Regions from separate parts of the Pseudaeromonas sharmana genome, predicted to be linked through region 2. Evidence: riboswitches for the same ligand, from Rfam matches in the RefSeq annotation. Region 2 holds a riboswitch; the other holds the start of a gene.
What was found. Region 2 has a riboswitch for cyclic di-GMP ahead of ACFOSS_RS08355 (sigma-54-dependent transcriptional regulator). Riboswitches for the same ligand answer to the same signal wherever they lie in the genome.
Positions count from the first base shown of each region.

Region 1: another riboswitch for cyclic di-GMP. It lies ahead of ACFOSS_RS07165 (immunoglobulin-like domain-containing protein); the one in region 2 lies ahead of ACFOSS_RS08355 (sigma-54-dependent transcriptional regulator).

Region 1 covers NZ_JBHSAF010000006.1:148,213-159,909, forward strand. The annotation lists gene ACFOSS_RS07155 (glycoside hydrolase family 19 protein) at 1-1,743, shown strand, start outside; partial or broken gene ACFOSS_RS07160 (IS5/IS1182 family transposase) at 1,917-2,070, shown strand; cyclic di-GMP riboswitch class I at 2,587-2,684, shown strand; gene ACFOSS_RS07165 (immunoglobulin-like domain-containing protein) at 2,732-4,924, shown strand; gene ACFOSS_RS07170 (helix-turn-helix transcriptional regulator) at 5,227-5,964, shown strand; gene ACFOSS_RS07175 (RidA family protein) at 6,029-6,475, shown strand; gene ACFOSS_RS07180 (pyridoxal-phosphate dependent enzyme) at 6,459-7,376, shown strand; gene ACFOSS_RS07185 (SDR family oxidoreductase) at 7,543-8,400, opposite strand; gene ACFOSS_RS07190 (LysR family transcriptional regulator) at 8,519-9,445, shown strand; gene cspE (transcription antiterminator/RNA stability regulator CspE) at 10,108-10,317, opposite strand; gene gpmA (2,3-diphosphoglycerate-dependent phosphoglycerate mutase) at 10,728-11,480, shown strand.
Region 2 covers NZ_JBHSAF010000007.1:132,110-143,806, reverse strand. The annotation lists gene flhB (flagellar biosynthesis protein FlhB) at 1-859, shown strand, start outside; gene flhA (flagellar biosynthesis protein FlhA) at 856-2,928, shown strand; cyclic di-GMP riboswitch class I at 3,114-3,205, shown strand; cyclic di-GMP riboswitch class I at 3,338-3,431, shown strand; gene ACFOSS_RS08355 (sigma-54-dependent transcriptional regulator) at 3,595-4,974, shown strand; gene ACFOSS_RS08350 (flagellar hook-basal body complex protein FliE) at 4,998-5,327, shown strand; gene fliF (flagellar basal-body MS-ring/collar protein FliF) at 5,403-7,103, shown strand; gene ACFOSS_RS08340 (FliG C-terminal domain-containing protein) at 7,090-8,118, shown strand; gene ACFOSS_RS08335 (FliH/SctL family protein) at 8,148-8,831, shown strand; gene ACFOSS_RS08330 (FliI/YscN family ATPase) at 8,824-10,155, shown strand; gene ACFOSS_RS08325 (flagellar FliJ family protein) at 10,171-10,575, shown strand; gene ACFOSS_RS08320 (flagellar protein FlgN) at 10,822-11,262, opposite strand; gene flgM (flagellar biosynthesis anti-sigma factor FlgM) at 11,267-11,542, opposite strand; gene flgA (flagellar basal body P-ring formation chaperone FlgA) at 11,624-11,697, opposite strand, start outside.

The DNA.
Region 1 (11,697 bases), on a different contig from region 2:
TCACCGTGGCGCCTGATTGGCGATGACAATGGAGCCGGTGGCAATGAGACCCTCCCTACCGAACCGCCGGTTGTTGAGCAGCCTCCCGCGACCGAGCAAACCGAGACTGTCTATCTGACCCAGGCTGAGCTCGATGACAAGGAGCGAGCGCTGACCAGCGATGCCACGATGAAGGCAGTGAAAGCATCCATCGAAACCCGCCCCAACGAGCTGGTTGAGCTTGTGGCACCGGGCCGGGAGGACAATCCGCCGAACGTGCGGCTGGTCGAATCACTACTCAGCGAGAGCCAGTTCGAATACCTATTCCCCCTGCGTGCCCCCGAATATACCTATCGCGGCCTGTTACAAGCGGTGGCCAAGTTCCCTGCCCTCTGCGGCAGTTACAGCGACGGTCGCGACACCGAGTCCATCTGCCGTAAGACCCTGGCCACCATGTTCGCCCACTTCGCCCAGGAGACTGGCGGCCACGAGAGCTGGCGGCCAGAAGCAGAGTGGCGTCAAGCGCTGGTTCACGTGCGCGAGATGGGCTGGAGTGAGACCATGCGCGGCGGCTATAACGGTGAGTGCAACCCGAACGTATGGCAGGGCCAGACCTGGCCATGCGGCACCTTCGACAATGGCGAGTTCAAGAGCTACTTTGGCCGCGGCGCCAAGCAACTGTCGTACAACTACAACTATGGCCCCTTCTCCGAAGCCATGTATGGCTCAGTGCGCCCCCTGCTTGATCACCCGGAGTTGGTGGCCGATACCTGGCTGAATCTCGCCAGCGCAATCTTCTTCTACGTCTATCCGCAACCACCCAAGCCCTCCATGCTGCACGTCATCGACGGCACTTGGCAGCCAAATGAGCATGACCGCCAGAACGGTCTGCTACCAGGCTTTGGCGTGACCACCCAGATCATCAACGGTGGGGTGGAGTGTGGCGGCACCAATGAGCACGCCCAGTCTCAGAACCGCATCAATTACTACCGCGAGTTCGCCAACTACCTTGAGGTGCCGGTGCCGGCAGACGAGGTACTCGGCTGTAAAGGGATGAAATACTTCGACGAAGCGGGTGCCGGTGCCTTGCCGGTCTACTGGGAGCAGGACTGGAGCTATGTGGCGGGCAACCCCAACGGTGGCAAGAGCTATGCGTGCAAGTTGGTAGGCTACCAAACCCGCTTCAGCGCCTTTAAGGAAGGGGATTACAGCCGCTGCGTCCAGCACTTCTACCCTGAGGTGGAGGTCACCGACGACGAGGGAACCAACAGTGGCGAGCTCAACCAGCCGCCAGTCGCCCATATAACGGGTCCTAACCAAGCGGCTGGTGGCGCCAGTGTGAGCCTCTCAGGCCAGAACTCGACCGATCCCGAGGGCAAGGCGCTGCACTATGCCTGGACGCTGCCGGCTGGTGTCTCCGCCTCCACCCTGGATCAGGCGACCATCGCGCTGGTACTGGCCAAGCCGACCAACGACACCGAGTTGCAGATCGGTCTACAGGTGACCGACGAGGGGGGCCTCTCCCATAGCACCACCCACATCCTGCTGGTCAAGGGCGAGGGTAGCGGCGATACGACGCCTCCTGCCGGTGACTATCCAGCCTATAAGGCGGGCAACGCCTACAAGGCTGGGGATAGGGTAAGTAATGCTGGCGATAGCTACGAGTGCAAGCCACACCCCTACACCGGCTGGTGCTCCGGTGCAGCCTGGGCTTATGAACCCGGCAAGGGCACAGCCTGGAGCGATGCCTGGATCAAGCTGTGAACGCAGTGAATAAATGACCACCATTTCCATACAATTCATATAATTATGCCAATTCAGACACTGGCTTAGGCCAGTGTCTGAATTTTTCTGGTAGAGGTGGCTTAGGGACGGTTCGAACAAGTCTCTGATATGAGATCATATTTGTCATCTGGAGCCATGAATCAGGTGGCAACATGAGTCATCAGCTCACCTTCGCCGACAGTGAATTCAGCAGTAAGCGCCCTGAGACCCGAAAAGCGATTTTCCTCTCCCTCATGGGGCATAATTCTGCCATGGCAGGATATGACCGCTGCCATTGAGCCGTTTTATCCCAAGGCCAGTAATGGTCATGACAACGACATATAGATTTCAGCCCCTCGGCCTTGCTCTGCACAATAAACAACCAGCGAGACCAGAGTTGAAAATCCGCGTGTCCTTGGTTCGATTCCGAGTCCGGGCACCATACAGCACAAGGCCTTGCAGCAATGCAGGGCCTTTTTGCTATGTGCGTCTGGTCGAAATCTGGCAGCTTCCGGTCGACTTTGAGCGCTGGACTGAGTCTCCACATGTTCGGGGCTCCATCACATTTGCCAACCCAGATCAAATAACAAACAATTGTGATATGAATCAATATTTTAAATACTGAAAGTTAATAACTGTAACGGAATATTAGAGACCACTGTTACATAAGCGACGCATCAGATTTGTTATTTTCAGACTGAGAATCACCGAGAGTAAATACCCCAAAAATGACATTGATGTGGCGCAGGGGATCTTCTGCGCCGCATGACACGGCAGCTGTTTCTATGCACAGGATGTGTCATATGTCGACAGCTTCACCACTGTGCTGGTTTCGTCTGGCTCAGGAGTGAAAGGCAACATGGTGCGAAAGGCCATGACGCAAAGCTACCGGCCTGTTGGTTATTTCTAGCGGAATGACCTATGGCAGCGGGGCTACCTCTGACCATTCATGACGGATGGTCACCTATAAATCAGAAACGGAGAAACAATGCACAACTTCAAACTGTCCCTGCTGGGTTGTCTGCTTGGCATCACCAGCCCGCTGTTGCACGCCGCAACGACCACCCAGAGCATGATCAACCCACAATCAGGCGTCGTGGTCGGTTATTGGCATAACTGGTGCAACGGTGGTGGTTACAAAGGCGGTACAGCTCCCTGCGTCAATCTCGAACAGATCAATCCTCAGTACAATGTCGTTAACGTCTCCTTTATGAAGGTGTACGGCAATGAGGTATTACCGACGTTCAAGCTGGATCCGGGTATTGGTCTGAGCGAGAGTCAATTCATCGCTCAGATTGCCACGTTGAACAGTCAAGGACGCTCGGTACTCTTGGCACTGGGCGGTGCCGAGGCTCATATTGAACTGCATAAAGGTCAGGAGCAGGCCTTTGCCGATGAGATCATCCGACTGGTTGAGTTGTACGGCTTTGATGGTCTGGATATCGACCTCGAGCAAACCGCAATTACAGCGGCAGACAACCAGACTGTGATTCCGGCTGCCTTACGTCTCGTCAAGGACCACTATCGAGCCCAGGGCAAAAACTTCCTGATCACCATGGCCCCCGAATTTCCATATCTGACCAGCAATGGCTTATACACACCGTACTTGCGCGCACTGGAAGGGTACTACGACTGGATAAACCCGCAATTTTACAATCAGGGCGGCGATGGTATCTGGGTCGATGGCATTGGCTGGATAGCACAGAACAACGACACGCTCAAAGGCGACTTTATCTACTACATCGCCGACTCGCTGGTGAACGGCACCCGAGGTTTCTACAAGATCCCGTCAGACAAACTGGTATTTGGTATTCCGACCAACAATGATGCCGCAGCGACCGGTTATGTAAAAAATCCGCAGGATCTGTTCTCTGCTTTCAACAGACTGAAGGCACAGAGTCAGCCGCTGCGGGGAGTCATGACATGGTCTATCAACTGGGACATGGGGCGCGATGCGGCCGGGACCAGTTATGGGGAGTCATTCATCAAGAGTTACGGCCCCTTCATTCATGGACAGCAAATCACACCGCCTACCACAGATGGCAAACCGGTGTTTGCTGGTCTTGCCGACGTGCGTATCAAGCAAGGAACTGCCTTTGACCCTTTGTCAGGAGTAACAGCCTATGACAACGAAGATGGCGATCTGACTGCCAGTATCTCTGTCTCGGGCAGTGTGAATAACCAGCAAATCGGTCTCTATCCATTGACCTATGCCGTGGTGGATAGCGATGGCCATGTGACCGAGCAGTTACGCAGTGCTGAGGTCTATAGCATGACACCGGTGTTCAGCGGGATTTCTGACACAACCATCACTGTTGGCACGACCTTCGATGCGTTAGCCGGCATTACAGCCAAGGATGATGAAGATGGTGATTTGACCAGCCAGATCCAGGTTGTCGGTAGCGTTGATAGCCAGACTGTCGGCAGTTACACCTTGAGTTACCAGGTGATTGACAGTGCCGGTCAGCAGGTGACCCAAACTCGCAAAGTGACGGTACGCGAGGCTGGTGCTGTTTGCGATAACGTGTGGCAAGCCAAGCAGGTTTACGTTGGCGGTGATGTGGTGAACTACAACGGCAAACGCTGGCAAGCCGGTTGGTGGACCCAGGGTGAAGAGCCTGGCACCTCAGGACAATGGGGCGTCTGGCGTCAGCAGGGAGACAGCGACTGTGGCGGTGCGGTACAACCACCGGTCACTGGCGGCAGTGACTTTACCATCGGTGATATTGGCAGCAGCTATGTCGTGGCAAACGGACAGGTCAGCATCGATTTAACGGTTACGACCATGAACGCCGTACAAATCACTGCCCGCTTGCAACAAGGCAGCTCCGTTTTTGGCAGCGTTAGTGCACTGGTTGATGGAACCAGTCCATTGCAACTGGTCGCCAATGGGGTAAGCGCTGGCAATTACGAGCTGGTGATCACCGGGCTGGCCTCTGGGCAGGCACAGGTTGATCACAGTGTGGCAGTTACACTCACGGCTAGTAGTAGTGACTCGGGCAGTGGTAATTATCCCGCCTACGCGGCAAGCACCGCCTACAAGGCGGGTGATCGTGTCAGCAACGGCGGTACCAACTATGAGTGCAAGCCTTGGCCGTATACGGCCTGGTGTGGTGGAACCAGCACTTTCTATGCCCCTGGTACCGGCAGCGCCTGGAGCGATGCCTGGATCAAGCTATAAACCACGCGACACACGCAGGGATTAGATCATAAACCTTTTAGTTACAAGGAGTTAATTCCAAAACCTGCATGGTATAAGGATTTAATTACGAGGGAGGCATGATGCCTCCCTTTTTGCTATGCGCGTCGGGTCGAAATCTGGCAGGTTCTTATCAGCCAAATCCGCTCGACCTCGCTTCGCCTTCACCGTTCTTTCCCAGATCAATTACAACAAAATAAACACTTTGTTGATAATTCAACTTATTGTTGATAGTTTACCTTTATTCCGCCAGCGAGGTCCACCCATCAGCCGAGTCTTGTCACATGCCCAACACCCCTCCCCTGCCCGATACCGAACGTCTTGCCCTGAATGCCGAGCGGCAGCTGGTGTTCACTGTCTTGACCAGCGTGGTAAAGACCGTCGGCAGCATCGTCGGCAAGAATACCGAAGTGGTCTTACACGATCTGACCAACCCGGCTCACTCGGTGGTTGCGATCGCCAATGGTCATATCACGGGGCGCGTGGTCGGCAGCCCGGTGCTGGCAGGCCCCGGCCAGGATCTGGGCTTCAATGCTGTGGTCCAGACCCCGGAGCAAACCGCCAGCCCGGAGCCCGTGGTGCTGGAACATTATCAGACCCGACTTGCCTCGGGGGCGGTACTGCACAGCGCAACGGCTATCTATCGGGACAGTAGCGGCACCCCCTTTGCCGGGTTTTGCATCAATGCGGATCTCAGTGGTCTGCACGCGGCACGCGCCTGTCTCGATCAGCTGCTCGGCACCAGCAGCGTCACCGAGGTCAAGAGCATCGAGCAGCCGGATATGGAGTTACTGATGACCGAGATAATCCAGTCCGCACTCAACACCACCGCCTCCAGCAATCGCGCCATGAAGAAGCAAGCAAAGCTCGAAGCCGTACGCCAGATGCACGAACGTGGCATGTTCATCGTCAAAGGCGGGATTGAAAAGGCCGCCGCCGCCCTCGGCGTCAGCCGTTACACCATTTACAACTATCTGGATGAGATCAAGTCCATGCCGCCCACTCAGACGGCAGAGCGGTAATGACTGCGCTCGGCAGAGAACACCTTGATCACCGCCCCAGTAACCCAGCATGAGCCACAGCCGCATGAATCAGCCCATAACGAGTCCACTCAACACAAGCCACGCGATTGTCCGCTACCCGACTGAATTGCCCTTCCCGTTTGCCAAAGCGGTCGCGGCCAATGGTTTTTTGTTTCTCTCGGGCCAGGTTGCGATGGATGACAGTGGCAGCCCGCAGCATGGGGATGTCCCCACCCAGACCCGCCTGATCCTGAACAATCTGCAACGAACGCTGATCGCCTGCGGCGGAGCCTGGGAACAGGTGGTGAAAGTCACGGTCTGGCTTTCGGATATGGCCCATTTCGCCGCATTCAATCAGGAATATCAACGCCATTTCCCGGCAGGATTTCCGGCTCGCTCTGTGGTCAGTTGCCAGCTGGCGTTTGGACTGGACGTCGAGATTGAGCTGCAAGCCTGTACCCATCAATCATCCCCATCACCCCGGAGCCATGCCGATGCCTCTGCACATTGAAACCCCATATGTTGAATCTCGTGCCTTGAGTGAGCGCAGCGGACGCGCCATCTGGCTGAAATTCGAGTCCGCACAACCCTCCGGCTCCTTCAAGCTGCGCGGTATCGGCCATGCCTGCGAGACCTATTATGCGCGGGGTGCCCAGCGCTTTATTTCGTCCTCCGGCGGCAATGCAGGGCTTGCCGTGGCGTACGCCGGACGGCAACTGGACGTCCCGGTGATCGTGGTGGTGCCTGAAACCACTCCGGCGCGCGCCAGGGAGTTATTGCGCTTGGAGCAGGCCGCAGTGATCGTGCACGGCGCCTCCTGGCAGGAAGCCAATGCCTATGCCCAATCGCTACTGGCTGCGGGCGACGCGTTCCTGCATCCCTTTGATGATCCGCTGTTATGGCAGGGGCATGCCTCCATGATCGATGAAATGGCGCGTCACGGTCATAAACCCGATGCGATTGTGCTCTCGGTAGGCGGTGGCGGCTTACTCTGTGGGGTGGTAGAGGGCTTGCAGCGTAACGGCTGGCAAGATATCCCCGTGCTCGCCGTCGAGACCGAGGGCACCGCCTCGCTGCATGCCGCCCTACAGGCCGGTCATCCGGTGGAGCTGGCCGCGGTGCACGGTGTGGCCACCTCGTTGGGCGCACGACGGGTCTGTGATCAGGCGCTGACCTGGGCTCATTCCCATCCGATCCACGCCCTGCGGGTGTCGGATCCGGCGGCTCTGGGGGCTTGTGAACAGTTCCTTGCCGATCATCGTGTGCTGGTTGAGCCCGCCTGTGGAGCGGCCCTGTCGGTGGTGTACGATGGGCATCCCGTGCTGAATGCCTATTCGAAACTGGCCATCATCATCTGTGGCGGCGCCACCACCACGATCGATCAGATCCGCCAGTGGGCTGCGGCCTGTTAGCCGGTCGCTCCCGGTAGGCCCTCGCGGGCCCAGCGTCAGATGCCGAGTCCCGCCCCCTACAGCACAAGGCCCTGCAGCAATGCAGGGCCTTTGGGCTATGCGCGTCTGGTCGAAATCTGGCAGCATCTGGTCGGGCACACAGACGCGATGCATGGTCACAGGGTCGTTACTTAACCAGCGATACCATTTCCTCGGCAAATGCCCGGAATGTTCTGGCCGGGCGGCCCAAGACCGTTTCAACATCGTCAGTCACCTCGTCGTAGTGCCCTTCGGCAAACCAGTCGAGGATCTCGGCCAGTCGCTCTGCCAACCAGGTATCCATGCCGGCGGCGAGCATCGCCTGCTCCGCGACCGACCTGGAGACAGCCACATAGCGTATGCTTTTCCCCGCCAATTCGGAGAGGATCGCCGCCTGTTCGCTAAACGTCAGAGCTTCCGGACCTGACAGCTGGTAAGTCTTGTTGTCATGGCCGGGCTCGGTGAGTGCCGCGACCGCCACGGCAGCAACATCGCGGATGTCGACCACGCTCTGCCTGGCCTCACGCAACGGCAGGAAAAACTGCCCGGTGGCCTTGATCGATTCAACGCTGGCAAACAGATTTTGATAGAAGGAGTTAGGCTGCAGCAGCGTATAGGTCAGCCCGGAGGACAGCACCAGCCTGTCGGTTTGGGCATGGGTGCGAATGATCTCCGAGCCTGCCGTCTCGGCCGCCCCCATGCCGGATAACTTGACCAAGTGCGATGCGCCGCTGCGCTTCATCGCCTCGAGCACATTGCTGACCCATTGCCGGTTGTCCGGATGCGCCGCCATCGCCAGATAGACCGACGAAACGCCCTGCATGGCCTGCACCAGGCTGGCAACATCATAAAAATCACCCACACGGATCTGTGCAGGCGCCAGACCCAGCCGGCTCGCCGACTGCAGATTGCGCACCATGGCCAGGAACGAAGCACCTTTTGCCTGCAGTTGCTTTACCACTTCCGCGCCGGTATTACCGGTTGCCCCGAGAACAAGAATTGTCATAGCCCCACCTCTGTTTGTGTCCTTGTCTGGATACCTGGTGCTGACTATAGTTCATCCCATTGAGGCAATTAATCGCCATTAATGCATTTCATTATCCCAAATATGAGACAATCGCCACATGCATGAATTGAGTGGATTGCCGCTGTTTGCCAAGATCGTCGAGCTGAACAGTTTTGCTGAGGCCGCCCGTCAACTACAACTACCGGCGACCACCCTGAGCCGGAAGATTCAGCAACTGGAATCGGAACTAGGCGGCAAGTTACTCAATCGCACGACTCGCTCCCTCTCTCTGACCGAATTGGGCGAGCGGGTGTTACCAAAGGCATTGTTAATCCAGCAAACCGTGAAGGAGCTACAGGAAGAAGCCGAGCATATCTCGACCCAACCGACAGGCAAGTTGCACATCGCCGCGCCACGGGCCTTCAGTGTCAATATTCTCGCACCTTTGCTCAGTCAGTTCAGACAACAACACCCCGGTATCCGAATTGAACTGGATGCCAGCAACCGGTTCCAGGATCTGACCAAAGGCAGCCTCGACTTTGTATTCCGCATCGGTGAACTCGCGGACTCTTCACTGATCGCCCTGCCGCTGACACAGGTTGACTATGAGCTGGTCGCCAGCCCGCAGCTGTTGGCTCATCACGCAGATCCGCAAGGCCCCGCCCATCCAAGGGATCTGCAGCACTACCCAAGCATCCGCAACCATGTCGATGGTTTTATTCTGCCGTGGCATTTGCACAAGCAAGGTGAGGTGTATCAGCACCAGTCAGAGCCGGACCTGCTATCCGATGACTTGCAAGTGTCACTGATGTACGCACTCGACGGGGTCGGCATCGCCTATCTGCCCTATTCTCTGGTGTATCGACCGTTACAGGACGGCAGGCTGGTCACGTTGCTGGATGAGTGGCAACGCCATCATCCGACGGCCTACCTGATTTACCCGGACCGGGCCTATCTGCCACAAAAATCCAAGCTGTTTCTGCAGTTCATCAAGGCGCAACTCCCCCATTTCCAGCAGCGGTTAACCAAACCCGGACACAGATAGCGTCGGCAGCAACGGTCAGGATGCCTGAGAATGCTCGCCGCCGTCACAGCAAGACGTCAGGGACGCAGTGGCAGATTCACGTTGAACAGCCCGAACCGAGCTGGAGTGTGAGCCGCCAGTATTGATGAACGCCGGTTGCCACGGATTGAGCGTGTCAGACGATGGACGTCATGGTCGGGAGGTGCCCCATGGCGCGCAGGGCCAGTTTGCTCCGCCTTAACGCTTGCCATTCGTGGCAAGCTCATCGACCACGATGACGGAGTGACAACGCGGCAACAGGGTCACTATCCGCCCGATCAGGCAGCGTTCAATTCACGGCAGGAGATTGTCAAAACAGCGCAGGCGAATAACGGAAAGGAAAAGCAGCGAATGGGGAAATTAACCAGCGATCATCTCGGAGAAACGGCGAGCCTGACAACCATCGGGGTAGCGGCTATTTAACCAATTTTGCATGCCTTCAGTGGATAATAATCCGCTGATCTTTTGCCAAGTAACACGTTTTTTATTATTTGCGCTCGGACATGGGGTATAACAAATCCAGCGCTCGCTATCGGATGAAATATGTCTGGATACACAGAGTTCCTGTGTCAAATTTAAAAGCATAGAGATTCCTTGCATTATTATTGAGGGCCGGGACAGGCGTCGCCTATCCCGGCAATCCGTTAGAGAACGGATACGTTGGCCGCCTGCGGGCCCTTGGCGCCCTGCTCGACGGAGAAGGAGACACGGTCACCTTCGTTCAATGAGCGATAGCCGTCGCCAGTGATGGCGCGGAAGTGAACAAATACATCGGCACCGCCATTTTCTTGAGAAATGAAACCGAAGCCTTTTTCAGAGTTGAACCATTTAACGGTGCCAGTAGTTTTGGACATGTTTAAACCTACGAAATAAATATTAACATCACACAAGGTGATTATTTTGAAATAACAGGTGGGAGAACTCGAAACAATTTGTCACAGAGGGTGACTGAATTGATAGGGAGGGGCTACTACTTGTTACACTAACTTCATCAGAAGTGGTGCCAAGATACGTGGATTATTTATCGATCACAAGCACTATTTGCAAAATTGATTTTTACTCCCGCTAACCTGCCGATTTATATCGTTTTTTATTTCTTGCTGCCGAATACCGCCCCCGCCTCCGCAACAAGGCTCAGACTTTAGCCCGGGAACCAGGAGCAGGCCGTCGCCGAAGACCAGCGCCTCCTGGCCACCCGCGTCATGGACGCTTGCCAAACCGACCGACAGATGATAACTATTATCAACAAATGGAGGGTAACATCATGTCTGTCAAGAAACTGGTATTGATTCGCCACGGCGAAAGCATCTGGAATCAGGAAAATCGCTTCACTGGTTGGACCGACGTGCCACTGTCGGCAAAAGGCGTGCAAGAGGCCCATGCCGCCGGCCAACTACTGAAAGCCGAAGGTTTCCAGTTTGATTATGCCTACACCTCTGTCCTCAAACGCGCCATTTCCACGCTGTGGGCCGTGCTGGAAGAGACCGACCTGCAGTGGATACCGGTGGAAAAGGACTGGCGCCTGAACGAACGTCACTATGGCGCCTTGCAAGGGCTGAACAAGGCAGAAACCGCCGAGAAGTTCGGCGATGAGCAGGTAAAATTGTGGCGCCGCGGTTTTGCCATCACCCCACCGGCCCTGACGCCGGAGGATCCCCGGTTCCCAGGTCACGACAGCCGTTATGCCACGGTCCCAGCCTCACAATTACCCGCCACTGAAAGCCTGGCGATTACCATAGAGCGCGTCATTCCCTATTGGCTGGAAACCATACGCCCACGCGTCGAATCCGGAGAAAAGGTGATCATCGCCGCCCACGGCAACTCCTTGCGCGCACTGGTAAAGTACCTGGATGACATCAGTGAGGAAGCGATTCTGGAGCTGAATATTCCTACCGGGGTACCACTGGTATATGAGTTTGATGACCAGATGAAACCGGTTCGTCACTATTATTTGGGCAATGCCGATGAAATTGCAGCCAAGGCTGCCGCCGTCGCCAATCAGGGCAAGGCGAAATAACGCATTCGCTTTGCCGAGGCTGTATCAATAATGGCGCCGCATGGCGCCTTTATTATGTCTCTTGCCTGCGCGTCACAGGAAATAAAGACTCACACCACAGCACGGCTAATACGCTGCGCTGCTGTATTGACTGTTTTTTATACTCCATAGGCAAGCCGCTCAGTTTGTATATATGGTTAACAGAGGAGTTAGCAGGATGAAGCAGGCTCTTGAGAGC
Region 2 (11,697 bases):
GCTGTTTCTGTTGCTGGGGGGGCTGTTGATTGCGCTGTCGATGGTCCCGGGGGGCATGGTGTTGGCCTGGGGGAATTTACTGCCTAAATTCAGCAAGCTGAACCCGATCAGCGGCCTCAAACGCATGTTCTCGTCCCACAGTCTGATGGAGTTGCTGAAGTCCTTCCTCAAGATCACCCTGCTGGGTGGTACCTTGGCCGCGTTGTTGCACCACTATTGGCCCCAATTGCTGCTGATGAACCGTCAACCGCCATCGGTGGCGCTGCAGCAAGGGCTGCACATCCTGGCGCTGGCCTTTGTGATTTTCGGCTGCGTACTGATGCTGGTGGCGTTGCTGGACGTGCCTTATCAACACTGGAGCCTGTTGCGTCAGTTACGCATGACCAAGCAGGAGGTGCGGGACGAACACAAGAGTACCGAGGGCAATCCGGAGATCAAACGGCGTATTCGCCAGGTTCAGATGATGTTTGCCCGCGCCCGTATCGAGAAGCGCGTGCCGACAGCCGATGTGGTCATCGTCAACCCGACCCATTATGCCGTGGCCATCTGTTACGATCCCAAACGTGCCAAGGCGCCGTATGTCATCGCCAAGGGCGTTGACAGCATGGCGTTGCGTATCAGGGACGTTGCCAACCGCCATAAACGGACTGTGCTGACCATTCCCGACCTCACCCGGGCCATCTACTACTCGACTCGTATCGATCAGGAGGTGCCGGCGGCTCTTTATACCGCTGTCGCCTATGTCCTGAATCATGTATTGCAACTGGAGGCCTATCGCGCCGGCCGGGGACGGGCACCGCGTCCGCTCCCCTTGCTGCCGATACCGCCTGACCTTCATAAACCTCGAGGTACTCCGTGAACTGGCGAGCCATGACGCACTCTTATACCGGCATTCCATTGTTGCTGCTTTCCGTGCTGGCGATGGTCATATTACCGCTGCCAGGCTGGCTGCTGGATGCGTTGTTTACGTTCAACATCGTGTTGTCGATTCTGGTGCTGCTGGTTTCGGTCTCGGCGCGGCGACCGCTGGACTTCTCCGTCTTTCCGACCGTACTGCTGATCGCGACCTTGATGCGTCTGTCACTGAACGTGGCATCGACGCGGGTGGTATTGCTCAACGGCCACGAGGGGGCGGATGCGGCTGGTAAGGTGATCCAGGCGTTCGGTGAGGTGGTGATTGGCGGCAACTATGTGGTCGGCATGGTGGTGTTCATCATCCTGATGATCATCAACTTTGTGGTGATTACCAAGGGGGGCGAGCGGATCTCGGAGGTGTCGGCCCGCTTCACGCTGGATGCCTTGCCCGGCAAGCAGATGGCGATCGATGCCGACCTCAACGCCGGTATCCTTGACCAGCATCAGGCGAAGTTGCGGCGTGAGGAGGTCGCACGGGAAGCCGACTTCTATGGCGCCATGGACGGAGCGTCGAAGTTCGTTCGCGGCGATGCCATCGCCGGCATGCTGGTACTGGTGATCAATCTGGTGGGTGGCCTGGCCATCGGTATTTTTCAGCATGCAATGGCGGTCGGCGAGGCCTTCCAGCGGTATGCGCTGCTGACCATCGGTGATGGCCTGGTAGCCCAGATACCTTCCCTGCTGATGTCGACTGCGGCCGCCATCATAGTGACCCGCATCAACGATGAAGGGGAGATGTCGGATCAGGTGGGGCGTCAGCTGCTGGCCTCGCCTCGTGTCATCTTTACGGCTGCCGGCGTCATGCTGGTGCTGGGGCTGGTGCCTGGCATGCCGATGCTGGCCTTCCTCAGTTTTGCCGCAGTCCTGGCGTATGTCGGCTGGCGTCTGCAGCGGCGTGTCATTGACGAGGCGCCTCTGGTCGCTATCGAGGCGTTGGCACGTCAGCGCGAGGAGCCGGCCGCACAGCTGGAGTGGCAGGATCTGCCCCATCTGGATTTGCTGGCGATTGAGTTGGGCTACCGGCTGGTGGTGCTGGCTGAGGCGGCGAAGGGGGCTGAATTGTTACAGCGTGTCCGCGGGGTGCGCAAGACGCTCTCCGAGCAGATGGGATTTCTGCTGCCGGAGGTGCGTATCCGTGACAACCTGCATCTGGCACCCGATCAGTACCAGATCAAGCTGGCGGGCGTGCCGGTCGGCGGTGGCCAGGTAGACAGTCAGCGACTGCTGGCGATCGACAATGGCCAGACCTACGGCCAGATCGACGGTGAACTGACCCGGGACCCCGCTTATGGGCTGGATGCGGTCTGGATAGCACCAGAGCACAAGGCCCGCGCCTTGAATCTCGGCTATTCAGTGGTCGATGCGGCAACCGTGATTGCCACCCATAGCTCAAAACTGATGCGCGAGCATCTGGATGAGCTGTTCGGGCATGAGGAGGTGGGCCGTCTTTCTGGGCATCTGGCCTCGATCTCGGCCAAGCTGGCGGAGGAGCTGAATACGGCGTTGACACCGATCCAGCAGTTGCGCGTTTATCGGCAACTGCTCCGGGATCAGGTCAGCCTGCAGGATATCCGGGTGATTGCCACCACCTTGCTGGACAGCAGTGAGCTGACCAAGGATCCGATCTTGCTCGCCTCCGATGTACGCTGCGCGCTGAAGCGCGCTTTGATGCGCCAGATCATTGGTGAGCGCACTTTGTTAGCCACCTTCACCCTGGAGGACCGTCTGGAACAGACGCTGCTGACCGCGCTGAATCAAGCGCAGCAACAGGGCAAGGTGCAGCTGGATGGCTTCCCGGTCGATCCCAACCTGCTGGGCCAGCTGCAGCAAATGATGCCTCAGGTCCGCGATCAGCTGCAGCATCTGGGCCATCCGCCGGTGCTGGTCGTCATGCCGCAGTTGCGCCCGCTGCTGAGTCGTTATGCCCGCAGTTTTGCGCGTGGCCTGAAAGTGGTCTCTTACAACGAGATCCCGGAGCAGTTGCAGATTGAGGTCATCGGGACCTTGGGATGATCCTGCCGGCGAGGAATAACCAGTATGCGAAAGCGGCAAAGTGTAAAATTCGGTGAATATTAATAAGTTATTGTTTGTTTTTGTGATTGTCTTTTCATTCGGAAGCGATATTATCAGTCCGGAATCCCGACTTCCTGTTACCAGGAAGCAAATATGAGCAGCCAATGGCGGTTGTTCTGGGATTGTCAGGATGAAGGCAAACTGCACCGAAAGGGCGGGACGCAAAGCCTCCGGTCTGGGATCACCCAAGGGTGATGACGATAGCGGGGCTGCCATGGCAACGGACTGTTGACATGCCACACTGTGTTTCCATTCTTTATTTGTTGTATTTCCCTTCCTCCCGATCTGTTTTATCCATATTGGATGTTGCTGTCGCCCGATATGGCCATGACGAGATGGCGTCCATCTCTGCATGAAACGGCAAACTGTTCCGAAAGGGCAGGACGCAAAGCTTCCGGTCTAACGTCATCTCAGCGGATGACCATGACAGCGGGGTTGCCAAGGCAGGTGTGAGACGCATGGTTCGGACCATGCATCCCAGATGGCGGGAGCGTTGCCACCTGGCGAGTCTTGCTTTTACCGCGATGTCGGAGTCTTTGTACTCTGTGGACTGCATTTGGCTGGATTTCAATCGGAACAGGCAGTTTTTTCGAAAGGAAGTCAGTCGTGACGTTGAGTGTACTTACTGCCCCGCGGGCAGATATTCCCATGGTAGCCGCAGGGCGGTTGCCATTATTGATTGTGGATCCGGCGCGTTATCTTGATACGCGGGAACTGGCGATGCACGGTTTCGATGTGATGCCGTGTGCCAGTGCCAATCAGGCCTTGGCTGCCGTCAGCCGCGATGCGCCACGACTGCTGTTGGTCGATGCCAGTCTGCCGGATATGCCGCTGGCGACCTTTATTACCCGCCTGCAACAACGTCGAGCCGATATGCTGGTGATCGCCATGGTTTCGGCAACACAGGGGCGGGAGGCCGCGGAAGCCATGCAGGCGGGGGCCATCGACTACCTGCGCAAACCGTTCGATACCCAGCAACTGAGTGCTTGCCTGCAACATGCGCTCGGAGTCAGTGAGGCCGTCCCGGACCTGGTGGCCGTTTCCCATGCCAGTCGCCAGGTGCTGCAACTGGCGCGCCGCGCCGCCCAGACTTCAGCGTCGATTCTCATCGGCGGTGAATCCGGGACTGGCAAGGAGCGGTTGGCCCGCTTCATCCACGATGTCTCTCCCCGTGCCGAAGGGCCCTTTGTGGCCATCAACTGTGCGGCGATCCCCGAAAGCATGCTCGAAGCCATCTTGTTTGGTTACAACAAAGGGGCCTTTACCGGTGCGGTAACGGCGCAAGCGGGTAAGTTCGAGTTGGCGCAGGGCGGCACCCTGCTGCTGGACGAGATTTCCGAATTGCCGCTGCTGTTACAGTCCAAGCTGTTGCGGGTGTTGCAAGAGCGTGAAGTGGAGCGGCTGGGCAGCAATCAGAAGATCCTTCTGGATGTGCGCATCATTGCCGCGACCAACCGCGATCTGCGCGAGTGTGTTGCCCAGGGCGTGTTCCGTGAAGATCTGTTTTACCGGCTGGATGTGTTGCCGCTGAGCTGGCCGAGTCTGCGCGAGCGTCGTGACGACATACTGCCGCTGGCGAATTACTTCATCGCCAAACATGCCTGCCGCCCCGGTTTTCAGTTGACGGCCGAAGCGCTACGTCTGTTGTTGCAGCATGACTGGCCGGGGAATGTGCGCGAACTGGAGAACGTGATCCAGCGGGCCTTGATTCTCGCCCGCGGACTGCATCTGCAACCCGCCGATCTGATGTTGCCGTCATCGGGTTCACGCGGTACGCAATGTGACGCCTTGCCGGCCTTCGGTGAGGGCTTGGCGGCTAGCCGCCGGCAGGCGGAGTTCCAGTATGTGCTGGAGACACTGCGCCATTTCGATGGCCATCGCACCCGTACAGCAGAAGCCCTCGGCCTGACGACGCGTGCCTTGCGTTACAAGCTGGCCGCGATGCGCGAGCAGGGTATGGATATTGACCAGATGATTCGGGCCTGACGGCTTGCACTCCGGAGACAAATATGAAAATTGATGCCATCACGACTCAGAACGCCATGCTGGCTCGGATGCAGGGGCTGCAGCAGCTGGCTGAGTCCGGTGCACCGGCCATTGCGCGGGCCAGCGATGCTGATGACTCCTTCGCCACGACGATGCAGCACACGATTCGCAGCATCAATCAGCAACAGAACGTCGCGTCGCAGATGATGGCGGCGGTGGACAGTGGTCAGAGCGATGATCTGGTCGGTGCCATGGTCGCCAGCCAGAAGGCGGGTCTGAGTTTTGCCACCCTGATGCAGGTGCGCAACAAGCTGATGTCCGGTCTGGACGATATCATGCGCCTGCCGCTGTGAGGATGAGAGATGAGTGATGTGGCACCGGCAGTAGCTCTGCCGTCCCCCTCCCTGCGTGAGCGGACCACAGATTGGTTGCGCAACTGGCGACGCATGTCCCGGGATAACCGTTCCCTGTTGGTGATCGCGCTGATGGCCGCCCTGGTGGCGACAATCATAGTGGTGATCCTGTGGACGGCGAGCCAGAACTATGTGCCCTTGTATGGCAAGCAGGAGATGTACGATACCGCCAACATTCTCGAGTTGCTGGAGAAAGAGCAGGTGCCATTCCGTCTCGACTCCTCCAGCGGCCAGGTGCTGGTGCCGGAAGGTCAGTTGGCGCAGGTGCGCATGGCCCTGGCTGCACGCGGGGTTCGCGCGGCGTTGCCGGCTGGGCTCGAGGGGCTGAACGGGATGTCCGGGCTTGGCACCAGCGAGTTCATGGAAACGGCCCGCTATCGCCATGCCTTGGAGGGCGAACTGGCTCGCTCCATCATAGCGCTGGATGCGGTACGCAGTGCGCGTGTCCATCTGGCGATCCCGAAACGGACCCTGTTTGTCGGTCGTGAAGAGGAAAAGCCCACCGCCTCCGTGGTACTGGATCTGCAACCGGGTCGCACTCTGGAGGTCGGACAGGTTGAGGCGATTGCCAACCTGGTAGCCGGCAGCATCACCGGCATGAAGCCGGAATCGGTCTCCATCGTCGATCAGGCCGGCCAGTTGCTCAGCAGCGAGCTGGGCGATAAAGGCGGCTTCGGCAAGTTGTCGGTGCAGCAGATGGAGTACGTGCGCAAGCAGGAGGAGTACATCAAGCAGCGCGCCAGCGACATGCTCTATCCGCTGCTGGGCGCGGGAAACTACCGGGTACAGGTGGCTGCTGACATCGACTTCAACACCGTCGAGGAGACGCGCGAAGAGATCGATCCCAAGGGGGTGATGCGCAGCGAGAGCGGCAAGGCGGACAAGACAGTCGACAACCTGGCGCTGGGTATTCCCGGTTCGCTATCGAACCAGCCACCGGTCAAGAAACCGGCCGAGAACACTACGGCGGCTAACGATGGCAACGCCACCACCGCAGCCAAGAGCAACGACACCCGTACCGAGCGTAACGAGTTCAATCGTCAGTATGAAAACAGCCGCTCCGTGGTGCATACCCGCTTTCAGCAAGGGCGCCTGCAACAGCTGAGTGTCGCTGTGCTGTTGAACAATCAGCTGGCACCGAAAGGGGGCTGGAGTCAGGCCCAGCTGGATCAGATCCAGCAGATGGTGCAGCGCGCCGTGGGCTTTGATGCCTCGCGCGGCGATCAGTTCAGCCTCAATAGCTTTGATTTCAATCCGGCGGTGATGGCACCGCTGACACCACCGGAGAGCGAATGGTGGCGTGAGCCGGTATGGCAGAATTCGCTGCGTTATCTGGTGGGCGGACTGCTGGGATTGGCCTTGCTGCTGCTCGGCGTACGCCCCCTGGTCAAGCAACTGGTACGACAGCATCCGCCGCACACCGCAGCTGACGACGAACCCGCTGTCGCGCTGGCCCTGGCCGACGCTGAACCTGGCTTGCGCCGGCGTGAGGATGCTCTGCTCGGCGAGCCCCAGGTCAGCAAGGTGCCGCTGGCGACCGCCGCCCGTGGTGATGACGGTGGTGTCGCCTATGATGGCTTTGAACTGGAGATGCTGCCGGAGCCAGGCTCGGATCTCGAGGTCCAGCTCAAACATCTGCAGCTGTTGGCGGACAAGGAGACGGCCCGCGTGGCCGATGTGATCAAGCTATGGGTGAGTGGCAATGAGCGACATTAATTTCAATCAGTCCGCTGTCGACATCCAGATCGAACCGCTGGAGAAGGCGGCGATCCTGTTGCTGAGCATGGGGCCGGATGCCGCAGCCCGGGTGCTCAAGCGATTGAGCCGGGATGAGGTGCAGAAGCTGACCACCTGTATGGCTCGCTTGCCGGGCGTCAGCTCGCCGGAAGCGAAATGGACGTTGCAGCAATTCTTCAGCCAGTACCGACAACAGAGCGGTATCAGCGGTGCCTCTCGTGATTACCTCGAGCGAACCCTGGATCTGGCGCTGGGCGAGAAGCTGTCGCGCAGTCTGCTGGATTCCATTTATGGCGATGTCATGAGCCAGGATCTGGAGCGCCTGCAGTGGGTTCCGCCAGAGGTGCTGGCTCGTTTCTTCCGCCATGAACACCCGCAGATGCAGGCGGTGTTGCTCGCCTTCTTGCCCCCGGATACCGCCTCGGCTGTGCTGGATGTGCTGCCGGCGGAGCAGCATGATGAACTGCTGTTGCGGGTCGCCAACCTCAGAGAGGTCAGTGAGCTGGTGCTGGAGGAGCTGCGCGGCACCCTGGATCGCTGCCTGTCGTATGTGGCCGAGCAGGCCGGTACCCGCATCGATGGCGTGCGCCAGGTCGCAGATATCCTGAACCGTTATCAGGGTGATCGGGCCCAGATGCTGGATCTGCTGCGTCTGCATGACAAACAGATGGCGGTGGAGATCGAGAAGAACATGTTCGATTTCGACACGCTGAAGCGTCAAAGCGACGAGACACTGCAGACCCTGACCCAGGAGATCCCGGGGGATCTGCTGGCGATTGCCCTCAAGGGGGCCGAGGTCAGCCTGCGCAAGGCGGTGCTCAATGCGATGCCGAAACGGATGGCGCAGGCGCTCGAGGCGCAGATCCAGAGCCAGGGCTCGGTCTCGGTGCGCAAGGTAGCCGATGCCCGCAACGAAATCATGCAGCTGGTACGCGAGCTGGTCGAGCAGGGCGAGATCGAATACCAGTTATTCGAAGAGCCGGTACTGAGCTGAGGGCAGCCTGAAGGCAGCAGGAGTGGATCATGAGTGAGACGTCCCGGATGCCAGCGCGCGTCTATGCCTACCGTTTCCCGACATTGGGCGGCCCGCGACAACCGCTCGCTGCGCGAGATGAGCAGCAAGGGTTTGAGCAGGGGTTTGCCGAGGGCGTGGCGGCAGGCCGCCAGCAGGGTGAACAGCAAGGCCGCGAGCAGGGCCAGCGCCTCGGCTATGAGCAGGGCTATGCCGAAGGGTTGACCGCAGGCCAGCAGGCGGGCCTGCAGCAGGCGCGTGAGCGTATCGATAGCGCGTTGCAGCCCCTGCAGGGGCTACAGCAGGCGTTGGATGCGTGGCTGCACCAGCAGCAGGCGGCACAGCAACAACAACTGGCGGCGCTGGTGCAGGAGCTGGCGCAGCAGGTGTTGTTGCGCGAACTGGCCCTGCAGCCGCAGCAGATTACCGCTCTGGTCGAGGAGGCGCTTGCCCAGTTGCCGGCCGCGGCCGAGGAGATAGCGCTGTTTATCAGTGCCAGCGATGCCGCCCAGCTGGCGGCGCTGTCGATTACGGAGTGTGCCGGCTGGCCGCTGCGCGTCGATCCGGCGCTGGAAGTCGGCGAGTGCCGCGTCGAGGCGTGCCACGGCGTGGTCGAGTCGCGGCTCGGCGAGCGGCTGGATGGCCTGTTACAACCGGTACTGCAGACGATGACGGCGGACGCAGAACATGAGTGATGCGTTGTTGCAGCGTCTGCAGCGGGCGCGCCAGCAACTGGCGGCCACACCGGTACCACCACCGCGCCGTTTCGGGCGCCTGGTGCGGGTGACCGGACTGACGCTGGAGGTGGTCGGCTGTCCGCTGGCGCTGGGACAGCGTTGTCGGGTTTATGCCGCCGATGGCCAGACCCTGTCGGCTGAAGTGGTTGGTTTCAACCGCGAACTCTGTTACCTGATGCCACTGCAACCCATGAGTGGCCTGTATCCTGGCGCCCGGGTCGAAGCCCTGCCCAGCGATGAGCAGATCCGCATCGGCCATCACCTGCTGGGACGGGTGGTCGACGGCCTGCTGCAACCGCTGGATGGCTTGCCGCTGCCGGAGGCCGGCGATTGGGTGCCCTGGTTCCAGTCGCCCCCTAATCCGTTAACGCGTCAACCTGTGACCACCCCCTTGGATGTCGGCGTGCGCGCCATCAACGGCCTGCTGACGCCGGGCAAGGGACAGCGGCTCGGGCTGTTTGCCGGCTCCGGGGTCGGTAAAAGCATGCTGCTGGGCATGATGACGCGCAATACCCGGGCCCAGGTGGTGATCGTCGGCCTGATCGGTGAGCGCGGACGCGAAGTGCGCGAGTTTATCGAACATGCGCTGGGTCCTGAGGGGCGTCAGCGGGCCATAGTGGTGGCCGCGCCGGCCGATCAGTCGCCGTTGTTGCGGCTGCGAGCCGCCCAGCTGTGTCACCGCTTGGCGGAGTATTTCCGCGAGCAGGGGCTGGATGTGCTGCTGCTGATGGATTCACTGACCCGCTATGCCCAGGCCCAGCGCGAAATTGCACTGGCGGTCGGGGAGCCGCCGGCCACCCGCGGCTATCCGCCGTCAGTGTTCAGCATGTTGACCCAGCTGGTAGAGCGGGCTGGCAATGGCCAGCACGCCTCCGGTTCGTTGACGGCCTTCTATACGGTTCTCGCCGAGGGCGATGACCAGCAGGATCCGGTGGCCGACGCCGCGCGCGCCATCCTCGACGGTCACGTGGTGTTGACCCGGCGTCTGGCCGAGCAGGGCCATTATCCGGCCATCGATATTGGCGCCTCGGTCAGCCGCGTGATGCCGCAGGTGGTGCCAGCGGCCTGGTTACAGCAGGCGACGCGGTTGCGTCAGCTGTGGGGACGTTACCAGCAGGTGCGCGAATTGCTGCCGCTGGGCGGTTATCAGCCGGGTGCCGATCCGGGTATGGACGACGCCGTGCAGCGTTATCCGCAGATTGAACACTATCTGCAGCAAGGACTGCATGACGCCGCCTCGCTGGAGGACAGTGCCAACCAGCTGGCGCGGGTGCTGGCGTGATAAGCGGAGGTCGCGGTGCTCAAGCCCTATCTTGAACTGCAACAACAGACGCTGGAGCAGCTTGGCCAGGAACGCGGCCAGCTACGTGAGCAGTGGCAGCGCGAACAACAGCGGTTGGAGCGGCTGCAACAGCTGAGTTCGGCGCTGGCGATGCCCGCCGGCGTCACCACGCCGCTAGCCTGGCAAAATCGCAGCGGCATGCAGCAGCAGCTGCGACGCCTGCAAGCCCATCAACAGCAACAGCTGGCGTTGGCGCACAGCGATCTGCAGCGCCACGAGGCCTTGTTGCGCAGTCAGTTTGGGCGGGTCAAAGGGCTGGAGCAGCTGTTGTCACGCCGCGAGCAGGAAGCGCAGCAACGCCAGTTGCAGGCGGAACAGAAAGTGCTGGATGAATTGGCGCAGCGCCCGCGGCGGCGTTGAGGCGACCACGATAATTCGCTGACGCGGCGTTAGCGGTGATTTTAAATTATTCCATCCGGAAAATAGCATTATTCAAAATATCACGCAAAGTGGGTTAATAATAATTAACCTTTTGATAAATAATGTTTTTATCGAAATGGCTTGCACTGTGGAATACTATTTACGCCCTGTGCTGGCATGGTGTGGAATAACCGGTTGGCTGCGACGGGAACTTATTTCTTGCCACCTGTCATCGTTGACAGGTCATTAATTACCCAACGGTTGCGGATAGCTGTCTTGCGGTTGCAGCAGCTTGCGCACCAGTTCCACCTGGCTGGCTAACAGTCGGCCATTGATATCGTTCTGGGTCTGGCACTGTTGCAGTAGCTGGTGCAGGGTGTGCCAGCTGGCATTGGCCTGATGGCGCAAGGGTTCCGGCAGGCGCGACAACAGCCGTTGCATGCCCTGATCGTCGGCGCTCAATCCCAGCTGGCGCAACCGGGCGACGCGTTGGCGGGCGCGCTCGCTGAGGGTCTCCATCAGCAGGTGCTGGCGCTCCTGCAGCTGTTGCAGTCCCTGACTGTCGTGACTGATCAACAGGTCGCGCTGTTCCAGCAGCATCAGCTGCAGACGGCGGTAATCCTGAACGTCCTGCTTGAGCTCTTGTAGCAGCAGTTTGATCTGATCGCGTGTCGAGGTAGCGGTCATCGACTCAGGACCGGTGCAGATCGACGATGGCGGCGCTCAGCGCATCCAGATCCAGCGGCAGCTGGCCATCGGCAATCGCCTGACGCAGTGCACTCACCTTGTCCATGTCGACCTCACTGGTCTGTGCCAACCCGGCGCGCACCGCTTCCAGCTCACGCACAGTGCCGCTGAACACGGTCTGGCTCTGGCTGACGGCGGGGCGGCTCTGCGGGGTGACGGCGGCCGGCTCACTCTGCTGACGCGGGGTCAGGGGACTGAAATCGGTGCGGGTAATTTTCATCTTTTTCGACTCCAAAACGCTCTGCTATCCCCAATCAAGCGACCGGGCGGAAAAGAAACTTGAATCAGGCGGCAATTTTTTTCAGTAGCGGGTCTCGACGATACCGCGTTCGACCACCCAGGTCTGGATCACCTTGCCAGAGCTGAGGTTGCGTA